2 regions of the Agrobacterium sp. 22-214-1 genome follow, and region 2 is predicted to be linked to the other one. Evidence: predicted binding sites of a transcription regulator. Region 2 holds the regulator's gene; the other holds the start of a gene.
The links. The regulator LexA, encoded in region 2, represses DNA repair genes until DNA is damaged. The targets are predictions, from matches to a motif close to TGTTCNNNNTGTGTTCNG.
Positions count from the first base shown of each region.

Region 1: a site for LexA is predicted at 2,378-2,395, ahead of ACQZ5G_RS22565 (ImuA family protein). Genes of this name have one in related genera too.

Region 1 is NZ_JBNWCK010000008.1:160,476-166,798, forward strand. Features, by position in the region: gene ACQZ5G_RS22545 (Gfo/Idh/MocA family protein) at 1-139, shown strand, start outside; gene ACQZ5G_RS22550 (hypothetical protein) at 208-456, opposite strand; gene ACQZ5G_RS22555 (glycerate kinase type-2 family protein) at 575-1,846, opposite strand; gene ACQZ5G_RS22560 (DUF1304 domain-containing protein) at 1,851-2,204, opposite strand; gene ACQZ5G_RS22565 (ImuA family protein) at 2,433-3,197, shown strand; gene ACQZ5G_RS22570 (Y-family DNA polymerase) at 3,112-4,629, shown strand; gene ACQZ5G_RS22575 (error-prone DNA polymerase) at 4,626-6,323, shown strand, end outside.
Region 2 is NZ_JBNWCK010000001.1:593,172-599,494, reverse strand. Features, by position in the region: gene ACQZ5G_RS03060 (ComEC/Rec2 family competence protein) at 1-706, shown strand, start outside; gene ACQZ5G_RS03055 (glutathione S-transferase family protein) at 727-1,404, opposite strand; gene lexA (transcriptional repressor LexA) at 1,678-2,400, opposite strand; gene ACQZ5G_RS03045 (TRAP transporter large permease subunit) at 2,649-3,908, opposite strand; gene ACQZ5G_RS03040 (TRAP transporter small permease) at 3,905-4,438, opposite strand; gene ACQZ5G_RS03035 (TRAP transporter substrate-binding protein) at 4,559-5,566, opposite strand; gene ACQZ5G_RS03030 (transketolase family protein) at 5,688-6,323, opposite strand, start outside.

The sequences.
Region 1 (6,323 bases), on a different contig from region 2:
CATCGAAGCCCGCCGCACCGGCTCGGCGCTCGATAAGGCGGTGATTTACCCGACCGTGGATGACGGGGTTAAAGGTGTCGCTTTCGTCACGGCATGCATCGAGTCCGGCAAGAAGAATGGCGGCTGGGTGAAGCTGTAAGATTGCGCGCGGCATATTTCTTCTCCCCGCCGGGGAGAAGATGCCCTTGGCGTCATCTGCCGATGGGATCAATTGACGCGGCTTGACTGCGTCTGCACACGTTCCGTTATGGGGCAACCGTCCTGAAGCTTGGTCCAGGACGAAACGTTGAGCTTCATCTCGCAGCGCGCGAGATAAGAGCCGCCGTCGACCTTCAGGCAGGATGTCTGGCCGAGCTGGAACATGACGCCGCGATTTCGGCATTTGCAATTGTGGGCATCCGCCAAAGTCGGAATAAGGGCCATGATCAGGCCAAGTATGAGCACTCCAGGACGCATGGCTGAGGCTCCAAAGGATATCCCGCCAGATTACTCCTGTCCGAGGGCATAGTCAAAACGTCTTCCCTCCGCGATCCACGCGCGGGAAAGCCCGTAGTCGCTGCAAACTTCTCCGCTATCACCCGATCAAAATCGCGCGGATATCATTCACATTCGTCAGCGTCGGCCCCGTCACGACAAGATCTCCTGCTGCCCTGAAAGCGGTGTAGCTGTCGTGGCCCACGAGTGATTGACGCGGATCGACACCGGCGTCGCGCATGCGGGCAAGCGTGTCCGGTGTCACCACCGCACCCGCCGCATCCTCCACGCCGTCTATGCCGTCGCTATCGCCGGCAATGGCCCAGATGCCGTCCGCACCTTTGAGCGTCAGCGCAAGGCTCAGCAGGAATTCCGTATTGCGTCCGCCCTTGCCGGCCGGCCCCTTGCCGATCGTCACTGTGGTTTCGCCGCCGGAAAGCAGTACGGCCGGACCTTTGACCGGCAGACCCTTGCGGCTGGCGGAAAGAGCGATGCCGGCCATGACAGCGCCGACATCCCTGGATTCGCCTTCCAGCGAATCTCCGAGGATGAGCGGCGTAAGCCCGAGTTTCACCGCCTCATCCGCCGCGGCCTGCAGGGCGAGCGAGGGGGCGGCGATGAGCCGGATATCTTCCTCGATATCGCCCGCCTTCGGGGTTTCCTCGCCTTTTTCCAGCACCTTGCGCACGTTTTCGGGAAGATCGAGCGCATAACGGGAGACGATTTCCCGCACGGTTTCAATATCGCTCGGATCTGCAACCGTCGGGCCGGAGGCGATTTCGGAGGGATCGTCTCCCGGCACATCGGAAATCAGCAGCGAAACGACCCTGGCCGGTTTGGCAGCCAGCGCCAGCCGCCCGCCCTTGATGCGGGAGAGATGTTTGCGCACGGCGTTCATTTCGGAAATCGTCGCGCCGCTGGCCAAAAGGGCACGATTGACGGCCATCTTGTCGGCAAGTGCCATGCCTTCGGCCGGCGCGACCATCAGCGCCGAACCGCCGCCGGAAATCAGTGCGATGACCATGTCGTCGGCGGTCAGGCCTTCAACGGCGGCGAGAATGCGTTTTGCCGCTTCCGCGCTTTTATCGTCGGGCACGGGGTGCGAGGCCTCGATGATCTCGATACGTGTGGTTGGGACGGCATGGCCGTAACGCGTCACCACCACGCCGGAAAGATCGACATGCGGCCATACCGCTTCGAGCGCGGCAGCCATGGCGGCGGAAGCCTTGCCGGCGCCCACCACCACGCAGCGGCCTTTGGGCGGGGAGGGAAGGTGGTGTTGCAGCACCTTTGCCGGATCGGCGCTTGCGACTGCCGCCATGAAAATCCGGTTGAGAGCGTCTTTTGCGCTGTGATCGTTCCATGCGCTCATCGGTTCATGCTCCGATCCAGAGGAAGCCGAGCGCCAACAATGCCGGCAAAGCCTGAATGAACAGGATCTTCATATTGGCGGTGATGGCGCCGAAAATACCGGCCACCAGAACGCAGGCGAGGAAGAAAACCTTGAAGCTCAGCCCTTCATCGCCCTGCATCAGCCCATAGATCAGCCCCGCTGCGAGAAAACCGTTATAAAGCCCCTGATTGGCGGCAAGCACCTTTGTCTGCCGGGCAAAATCCGCCGAAAGACCGAAGGCCCTGCGGCCGGCTGGTTTTTCCCACAGCAGCATTTCCAGAATGACGATGTAAATATGGATGGCCGCAACCACGGCAATCAGAATGCTGGCGATCATCGGCGGTTTCCTCCAAACCATGATGTCCGTTGCCGGCGGCTGTCAGGGTAAAACAGGTAGCGAGCGGACAATTTCGTTTTAACGGCAGGGCAGAGGGCCGCAAGGCCAGAATCCTCTCTTCCCGTGCAAACTGTTGAAGACCGGCAGCCTATTGCTTGACTCTTTGCTGAAATAGGAACAAAACAAGAACAATAAAGATGAATAACCGGAATTGAAACCTGTCATGCCATGCAAAAGCGCGCGGATCAGTTGCTCGTTGTCGAAGAGCTGCGTGAAAGGCTGGAAAGGATCGGTAACGGCGCTCCGCGCCTGCACGAGACCTTGCCTTTCGGCGTGGATGCCATCGACCACCACCTGCCGGGAGGCGGGCTGAAGCTCGGTTGCCTGCATGAGGTGAGCGGCGGCGGCAATGGCGCTGCCGATGGCGCGGCGGCCGCCCTTTTTGCGGCCGGTGTGGCAGCAAGGCTTTCCGGCAAGGTTTTATGGTGTGTCACCCGCCGGGATCTGTTCATGCCGGGGCTGACGCAGGCAGGCCTGTCGCAGAACCGGGTCATCATCGTTGAATGCCGTGATGAAAAAGGCGTGCTCGACTGTTTCGAGGAAGGCCTTCGCTGCAACGGCTTCGGCGCGGTGATGGGCGAAGTGACGAAACTGCCGATGAACGCCTCGCGGCGGCTGCAACTGGCAGCGGAAACCTCCGGTGTTACCGGCATTGCCATCCGTCGCTTCCGTCGCGCCGCCGATGCGGCGCTGTTCGGAGAGCCGACGGCGGCGGTGACCCGCTGGTGCATCTCTGTCCGGCCCTCATCCCCCTTGCCGGTGCCGGGGGTGGGCAGGCCGCGCTGGTTCCTGGAACTTTTGCGATGTCGCGGCGGCGAAAGTGCCGAATTTGAAGTGGAAGCCTGTGATGCAAAGGGTCGTCTCGCTCTACCTGCCGACATGGCCGACGGATCGTTTCCGGCGTCTTTCGGGCAAGGACGCGCCGCCGGTTGAAAAGCCGCTGGTCATGATCGGTCGCCAGGGCAGCCGCCGGCTGGTGCTGGCGCTCGACAAGGCGGCAAAGGCGGCGGGCATCCGGCCCAGCACGCCGGTCAGCAAGGCGCAGGCGCTGGTGCCGGGCCTTATCGTGGAAGATATGGATACGGCTGGTGATGCCCGCGCCCTGCAGCAACTGGCTTTTCATTTCCTGCGCATCTATGCCCCGATCGTCGCCGCCGACCCGCCGGACGGACTGGTGCTGGACACGGCGGGGGCGGACCATCTGCACGGCAATGAGGCGCTGATGCTGAGCGGCATGGTCAACCGCCTGCATGCCGCAGGCTTCGCCGCCCGCGCCGCCATTGCCGATAGCTGGGGGGCGGCCCATGCGCTGGCCCGTTTCGGCCGTGAGGAAATCAGCATCGTGCCACCGGGCGGGCAGCGGGTGGCGGTTAGCGGCTTGCCATTGGCCGCGCTCAGGCTGGAAGAGCGTATTATTTCCGGGCTGAAGGTGCTCGGTTTCCGCAGCATCGGCGAGCTGGCCGATGCCCCGCGCGCGCCGCTGACCCTGCGTTTCGGCCCCGAACTCGTCCGCCGTCTTTCCCAGGCTTCCGGAGAGATCGGCGAACCCATAGAACCGGTGCGGATGGCCGAGCTGGTGGAGGTGCGGCGCGCCTTTCCCGAACCCATTGCAGCGGCGGAGACGATTGCCCGTTATACGCAAAAACTGGTTGCGGAGCTTTGTGTCGCGCTGGAAAAGCGCGGCCTTGGCGCCCGCCGTGTCGATCTGGTGCTGCACCGGGTGGATAGCGGCCTGCAGGCGGTGCGGGCCGGCACCTCCAGACCGGTGCGCGATGTCAAACAGCTTGTCCGGCTTCTGACCGACCGTATCGACACCATCGATCCCGGTTTCGGCATCGAGATGATGGTGCTGACCGCCACCCATGCCGAGCCGCTTGTCGCCGCGCAGGCCCGTTCCTCGCTTCTGGAGGAAGGCCGTGCGGACATCGCTGATACGGTCGATGTCATCCTCAATCGCGGCCACCGGGTCTATCGTTATGCGGCGGTGGCAAGCGATGTGCCGGAACGCTCCCTTGCCCGAGTTGCTGCGCTTGCGCCTGAGGATACGCTCGGCTGGCCCGGCCACTGGCCGCGTCCGGTCAGGCTTTTTTCAAGGCCGGAACCCATCGAAACGCTGGCGCTGCTGCCGGACCATCCGCCGCGTTATTTCCTCTGGAAAGGCGTGCGCCACAATGTGCGGCGCGCCGACGGGCCGGAACGGGTGTTCGGCGAATGGTGGAAACGCGACCGGGAAAAGGCCGCCGTGCGCGATTATTTCACGGTGGAAAATGAAAGCGGCGAGCGCTTCTGGATTTTCCGTTCCGGTGACGGCGAACATGCCGAGACCGGCTCGCAGGGTTGGTTCATCCACGGGGTTTTCGCATGAATACGCCGCTTTATGCCGAACTGCAGGTGACCACGCATTTCTCCTTCCTGCGCGGTGCAAGCTCCTGTGAGGAGCTGTTCGAACAGGCTAAAAATCTCGGCATCGAGACGCTTGGCATCGTGGATCGCAATAGCCTTGCGGGCATTCCCCGCGCTTATGAAGCCGCCAATAATCATGGCATCCGCCTCGTCATCGGCTGCCGGCTCGATCTGGATGATGATATCTCCGTGCTTGTCTACCCCATGGATCGCCCGGCTTACGGCCGGCTCTGCCGGCTGCTTTCCGTCGGCAAGAAAAGAGGCGGCAAGGGCAAGTGCCGGCTGACATGGGATGACCTCGTTGCCTATGGCGAAGGCCTGATCGTGGTGCTGCTCGCCGATCTGGCCGACGATCTCTGCGCCCTTCGCCTGCGGCGGCTGAGGGCCGCCTTTGCGGACCGGGCTTATATGGCGCTCAGCCTCAGAAGACGTCCCAATGACCAGATGCGTCTTTTCGAACTGTCGAACATGGCGCTAGCCGCAGGTGTACCGACGGTGGTGACCAATGACGTGCTGTTTCATGTGCCCGAGCGGCGCATGCTGCAGGATGTCGTCACCTGTATCCGGCACAATTGCACCATCGATGAGGCCGGTTTCCGCCGCGAACGCCATGCCGACCGCTATATGAAGCCGCCGGAGGAAATGCACCGGCTGTTTGCCCGTTACCCCGAGGCGCTGGCCCGCAGTCTCGAAATCGCGAAGCGCTGCACCTTTTCGCTGAAGGAACTGGTCTATCAATATCCCGAGGAGCGCACGCTGCCGGGGCTGACAGCGCAGCAGGCGCTGGAAAAGCTCGTCTGGGATGCGGTATCGGAGCGTTATTCGGATGGCGTGCCGGAAAAGGTGGAAAAGGCGCTGCATCACGAATTGGACCTGATCGGCAGGCTGGAATATGCGCCGTATTTCCTGACGGTGAATGCCATCGTCCAATTTGCGCGCGGGGAAGATATTTTGTGTCAGGGTCGCGGTTCTGCGGCCAATTCGGTGGTGTGTTACGTGCTCGGTATAACCGCCATTGATCCTCTCAAGGTCGATCTCCTGTTCGAGCGTTTCGTTTCGGAAGAACGGCGCGAACCGCCTGACATCGACGTGGATTTCGAACATCAGCGGCGCGAGGAGGTCATCCAGTGGGTTTATAAAACCTATGGCCATGACAAAGCCGCGCTGTGTTCTGTCGTCACCCGTTATCGCGGGCGCGGGGCGCTACGCGATGTTGGCAAGGTTCTCGGCCTGCCGGAAGATTTGACCAAACTTCTGTCCTCGCAGGTCTGGCGCTGGAGCGAGGGTGTGGATGAAAAGCAGGTGAAGGAGCTGAACCTCAATATGGAGGATCGCCGCCTGAAGCTCGCTTTCGAGCTTGCCAACCAGCTTGTCGGCACGCCACGCCATCACAGCCAGCATCCGGGCGGCTTTGTTTTGACCCATGACCGGCTGGACGAACTGGTCCCGATCGAACCCGCTGCCATGGATAAGCGGCAGATCATCGAATGGGACAAGGACGATATCGATATCATGAAGTTCATGAAGATGGACTGTCTGGCGCTCGGCATGCTCTCTTGCATGAAGCGCGGCTTCGATATTCTGGAGGAGCGGACAGGCAAGAAGCACGATCTGACTTCCATGCCCGATGATGATCCCGCAACCTTCAAAATGATC
Region 2 (6,323 bases):
GGGCATGCCGCTTCTGTTCCTTGCCTTTGGCCTGTCAGCCGCCACGGCCTATCGCGATCCGCCCGATTTGCTTGTTCATGAGGATGGCGAGCTGGTGGCGCTGCTGGAGGACGGCAAAGCCTATACGACGAAGGCTCAGCCGCAGGGTTTCGTTTATGGCCAGTGGCAAAGGGCGCTGCTTTTACCGGAACAGCCTGTGCCGCCGGTCTTTCTCAAGACCGAGGCTACGGCAAAAACCGTGGCTTTGGCCCCGAAGGCGAAGCTTGATCCGCAAGAGATGAGCGCGGTTGCACGGCAGATGACGGCGGCCCTGAGAGACGCCGAGCCCGGTGTTTTCACCTGCAGCAAAGGCATATGGTGCGTTGCGCGCGCGGGAAGCGGCGAATGGATCATCGTTTTGGAAGATGGCCGCTTTGCCGGAAAGGCTTGCGATATTGCCGATATCGTTATCGTCTCCCGCAGAACGTCCTTTTCCCAATGCCGCTCGGGCGCACTTCTGCTGAACCGCGATATCCTGCGGCGGATCGGTTCGCTGGAAATGGACTTCGCCGGCAGCGATCAGGCAGGGGTGGTCGGCAGACTGCGCGCCGCAATCGCCGGCATGGACAGGCCCTGGAGCGAACATCGCTATTACGACTGGAAAAGCGGCCGTTTCGATCACGACGTGCCTGATGCCGTCATGCGGTTGCTGGCGGCATCACAATAAAGTGCCGCCAGCATGGGTCGTCAGGCCTTGATGCGCAGATCCGCCGTCAATTCGCCGATCCCGCTAATTTCCTCTTCATGCGCCGCGTCGCGCCAGACTTCCTTCAGCCCGGCCTCGTACCATTCGCGCATGGCGGGAAGGGTGAGCAGCCGGTCGCAATAGGCTCTCGCCGCGGGCGAAAGTTCCGCGCCATAAGTCTGGAAACGAAATGCCACCGGGCAGAAGAAGGCATCGACCGCCGTGAATTTCTGGCCGGCAAGAAAAGGCCCGCCGAATTTCGCGAGTCCTTCGCTCCACAGCGTATCGATGCGCTTTATATCGGCCGCAAGCCCGGTATCGCCACCCTTCGGTTTTACGCGAATGCCGACCGACATCGGGTAGAGATTGCGCAGCGAGGAAAAGCCCGCATGCATTTCGCTCGCCGCGGAACGTGACCAGGCCCGTGCCTGCTTGTCGCTCGCCCAGACGCCCTGGTGTCTTTCCGCCAGATATTCGGCGATCGACAGCGTTTCCCAAATTGTCACGCCCTCATCGACAAGGCAGGGCACCTTGCCGGTCGGCGAGAAGGTGGAGAAGGAAACGCCTTCGCCGAAGGGAACGAGTTTTTCATCGAAGGCGATGCCGAGCGTGCGCATCAACACCCACGGCCGCAGCGACCATGAGGAATAGTTCTTGTTGGCGATATAAAGATCATACATGACGTGTTTCCCCGATATGACGCGCATTTCTATACCGGCGGATGGCCCTTGGAATATTGCAAATAATCCATGGCTCCCATAAGCCGCGTTGATGAATGGCAAGGTGAGGGCAGGGAGAAGGAGGCATATCTACCTCACCGCCCGGAGATGAGGGCGAAACACACCCTCTCTTTACTTCCGCAGAGCCGCTCTGTTCCAGAGAACAAGCCAAGATGCCTCAAAGGGAGCGCCATCGTCTCGATGACGCCCTTAGCGAAAAAAGCGGGCTGCCAATTAATGGTAGCGGCGGATCAGCCCAACCAGCTTGCCCTGGATTTTCACCCGATCCGGCCCGAAAATACGGGTCTCATAGGCGGGGTTGGCGGCTTCCAGTGCGATGGAGGCTCCCTTGCGGCGGAAACGCTTCAGGGTCGCTTCTTCATCATCCACCAGTGCTACGACGATATCGCCAGGATTGGCCGTGTTGCCGTTGCGGATTATGACGGTATCGCCATCAAAAATGCCGGCTTCGATCATCGAGTCGCCCTTGACCTCAAGAGCGTAATGTTCGCCCGAGCCGAGCATGTCGACCGGCACGGCCACATCATGGGTGTTGTTCTGGATGGCGGAAATCGGCACACCGGCGGCGATACGGCCCATGACCGGCACGGTGACTGCACCGCCGAGATCATTGGCCGGCGCCTTGGGGGCAGGGGCCGGCTCCGGCGTCTTTGGCTTGCCGAGGCTGCCTTCGATGACGCTCGGCGAGAAGCCGCGCTGCGGCCTTGCACCCGGCGCATAGGCCTCAGGTAATTTGATCACTTCCAGCGCGCGCGCCCTGTTAGGTAGCCGGCGAATGAAGCCGCGCTCCTCGAGTGCGGTGATCAGCCGGTGGATGCCGGATTTGGAGGCAAGATCGAGTGCGTCCTTCATTTCATCGAAGGAGGGCGGCACGCCGGACTCTTTCATTCTTTCATGAATGAAGAGAAGCAATTCCTGCTGTTTGCGCGTGAGCATGAGGAAAACACCCTTGAGAATCGTCGTTGAAGTCGCGAAACAAATACAGAACGAACACTATATGTTCCATATGTGTTCCGCAATCCCCTAAAATTTCGTGAAGGGTGCATCGCAGATCGTGATTTGATCGTCGAAACCATGAACAAAGCAGATTTAACGACGTAGGCGGCACGTCTTGAATACTAAAACCACCGACCGGATAGACCCGGCCGGTGGTTTCTGGCTGCCGATTTGCTACGGGCCGAACGTCAGTAGATCGTGAGCGCAGGAATGAAGCTGACTGCGATGAGAAGCAGCATCGCCATGGTGAAGAACGGCCACAATTCCCTCGTCGTCGCGCCGAGCGGCGCTCTGGCTATGGAGGACGAGATGAAGAGCGTGGTGCCGATCGGTGGCGTATAGAGCCCGATACCGAGATTGATCACCATCATCATGCCGAGCTGCACCCGGTCGAGCCCGATCATATCCGCAAGCGGCACGAAGATCGGTCCGAGCAGCAGGATTGACGGCGGCAGATCGAGCGGCATGCCGATGATCAGCATCAGGACGTTCATCATCAGAATGATCAGGATCGGGTTGGAGATATTCTCCGCCACCCAGGTGGCGAAATGCTGGGGCGCCTGATCGAAGGTGAGCACCCAGCCCACCGCCGCACTGCCCATGATGACCAGCATGACGACGCCGGTTGCGGAGCCAGCCTCGACGAAATTGTCGCAGAAACGCTTCCACGTCAGATCGCGATAAAAGAAGATGCTGAGCACGAGCGAATAGACGACGGAAAGAACGGCCACTTCGGTCGGCGTTGCAAAGCCGAAGCGCAGGCCGAGGATGATCAGGATCGGCAGAAGGATCGCCGGCAGGCTGCGGAATGCAAGTAGTGCCAGATCGCGCTTGCGGATGCGTTCGTCTCGCACCGCATAGCCACGCCGCACGGCAATGGCCCAGCAGACGAAGATGAAACCGACCGCCATGAGCAGGCCCGGCAGAATGCCGGCGATGAACAGATTGGCGATACTGACGCCGCTGACCAGCGAATAGAGGATCATCGGGATCGACGGCGGAATGAGCACGTCGATGACGGCCGAGGTGGCATTGTTGGCCGCACAGAGGGGAGCGGGATAGCCCTGGCGCTTTTGCCATGGAATGAGCACCGAGCCGAGCGCGCTCGCATTGGCGACCGCCGAGCCGGAAACGCCGCCGAACACGACCGAGGAAATGACGGTGGTGGAAAGCGGGCCGCCGCGCCAGCGCTGCATGGCCTTGGAGGCCAGCTCCAGAAGCTGGGTTCCAAGTTTGCCGCCGAGCATCAGCGTGCCCGCAAGCATGAAGAACGGCAGCGCCAGCATCGGGAAAGACTGGGTCTGGTCGTAAACCTGCTGCGCCACGATCGAAAGCGGCACATAACCGTTCCACAGCACGGCGACGCCCGCAGAGATGATCAGCGCATAACCGACCGGAACCGCAATCATCATGAGAATACAAAATGCAATGATCATCACGATGGTCATAGCGGCATCTCCTCGGTTGCACCGTGCGGGCGCGCATGCCAGCCGCCGGAGAGAATGCGCAGGCTTGCCGTTGCGGTGGTGATCGAGACCAGTGCCGCGCCGAAGGCGATGGAATAATATCCGATGCTGTTGGGCAGTTGCAGCACAGGGCTGATTTCCGCGCCGGCGATCTCGGCGACGACAAGCGCCTGCTGCGCGAGAATGACGAAGCTTGCGACCGTCACGAGATTGGCGAACAGCAGAACCGCCACCTTGCCGCGTTCGTCGAACTTGTCATAAATCCATTCAACCGCCATATGCGCGCCGCTCTGCGCGGCAAGGGTAATGCCGGCAACGATGAACCATGGAAACAGCATGGTCGGCAGTTCTTCCGCAAAATCCAGCCCGCCGGATGTCGATAGATAGCGGACGATGACGTTTGCGGTCATGATGACCGTAAGCAGAATGCCGGTTGCCACGATGATGATGCGGCAGAGGATGGCGATGAAACTGTCAACGCGATTGGCGGCGGACAAGGCTCCTTCGAGCATTGGCGCATCTCCTGAAAACTGAAACCGTATGAATGTCGGTGTGAGCGAGGCTCCCGCCGATCCTGTCGGTGGACATGAAGGCGAGGCCGGGCGGCATGAACCGGCCCGGCATCCTGATCGTCAGCCCTTGGCGGCCTTTTCCAGCTCAGCGACGAAATCGCCGAAGGGCTTCTGCTTCCATGTCTCCAGCACCTGCGCGGTCGCTTTCGCGAAAGCGGCGTGGTCGATGTCTTCCACCACCTCGATGGCGGCATTGGCCTTGAAGGCGGCCAGCGACGCGCTTGCCTTTTCCGCCGAGAGTTTGCGCTGAAGCGCCCCCGCCTCCTTCGCCGCCGCCTTGACCGCCTCGAAATCCTTGCCCAGCCGCCCCTCGGCGAATTTGGACATCAGGAACGGGGTGGACTCCCATTTATGGGCGGTGAGGCTGATATGTTTGTTGACCTCGTAAAGCTTGGAGCTTTCGATATTCACGAGCGGATTTTCCTGCCCGTCGACGACGCCCTGCTGAAGCGCGATGTAGAGTTCGCCGAAGGCGATCTGAACCGTCGCCGCATCGAGCGCCTTGAAAATATCCATCGTCATCGGGTCGGCGGGGGTACGGATTTTCAGGCCTGCGACGTCCTGCGGCTTGGTGATGGCGTGTTTGGAATTGGAGACATGGCGGATGCCGTTGTCCCACCAGTCTAGCGGCACGATGCCGACCTTCTGGAAGCGCGCATCGAGCGATGCGCCGACATCGCCTTCGAGTACCTTGATCGCCTGATCGGCGTTGCTGAACAGGAAAGGCAGGCCGAGCGCCGCGAGTTCTGGAACAACGCTCGAAACCGGACCCTGGCTGTTGGCGGTGAAATCCAGCGCCCCGGTGCGCAGGCTGGTCAGCATGGCGGCGTCGCTGCCAAGCGTTTCCGAACCGGCGACATTGATCGCCACGCGGCCTTCGGTTTTCTGGGCAACGAGTTCCGCGAATTTCGTGGCCGCGATCGTGCGCGGATTGCCGGGCGCCGCGCCATGGCCGAGCGTCAACGTCGTGGCGGCCCGGGCGTTGCGGGCCGTCGTCAGAATGGCCGGCGCCGCCAGTGCCAGTCCGGTACCGGTCAGGAACATACGCCTGTTGATGGAAATACTCATTTTTCTCCTCCCTGGATTCAAACACCCTCGGCGTTGTCCGATCACGCGGATAACGCGCTCCACTCCCTTGAAACCGCCGGCTCCCTCCGGCTGATTCCGCACCATGTTTCAGCTTCAGCCTTTAGACCGAACCGTGCGGTACTTCAAAACTTTCATTCTCCAGCCACGCCCTTGCGCGCGCCACGATCATCGCCGTCGAGATGCCGTAGCGGTCATGCAGGGTGGGCAAGGCACCCGCATCCAGAAAAGCATCGGGCAGGGCGATCTGCCGCAGGCGCGGCGCCCGGCCGCTTTTCATCAGCGCCATCGCCACGGCCTCTCCAAGCCCGCCGATTTCGCTGTGGTTTTCCGCCACGATGACCAGACGATCCGCCCGGTCCACTTCCGCGAAGATCGAGGCGGTATCGAGCGGCTTGATGGTGGGGGAATGCAGCACGGCGCAGCCGACGCCCTCCTTCTCAAGCAGGGCAGCCGCTTCGAGAACCCGCATCGTCAATATGCCGGACGATATGAAAAGGACCTGCGCACCATCGCGGATAAGCTTCGCCTTGCCGAGTTCGAACCGATAGCCATATTCTTCGAGCACCACCGGTACCTGGCCGCGCAGCAGGCGCATATAGACGGGGCCGTTATAATCCGTAATGGCCGGCACCGCGCCTTCTATGTCGGTCGCATCGCCCGGGTCGATGATCGTCATGTTCGGCAGCGCGCGAAAAATCGCCAGATCGTCGGTTGCCTGATGGCTGGGGCCGTAACC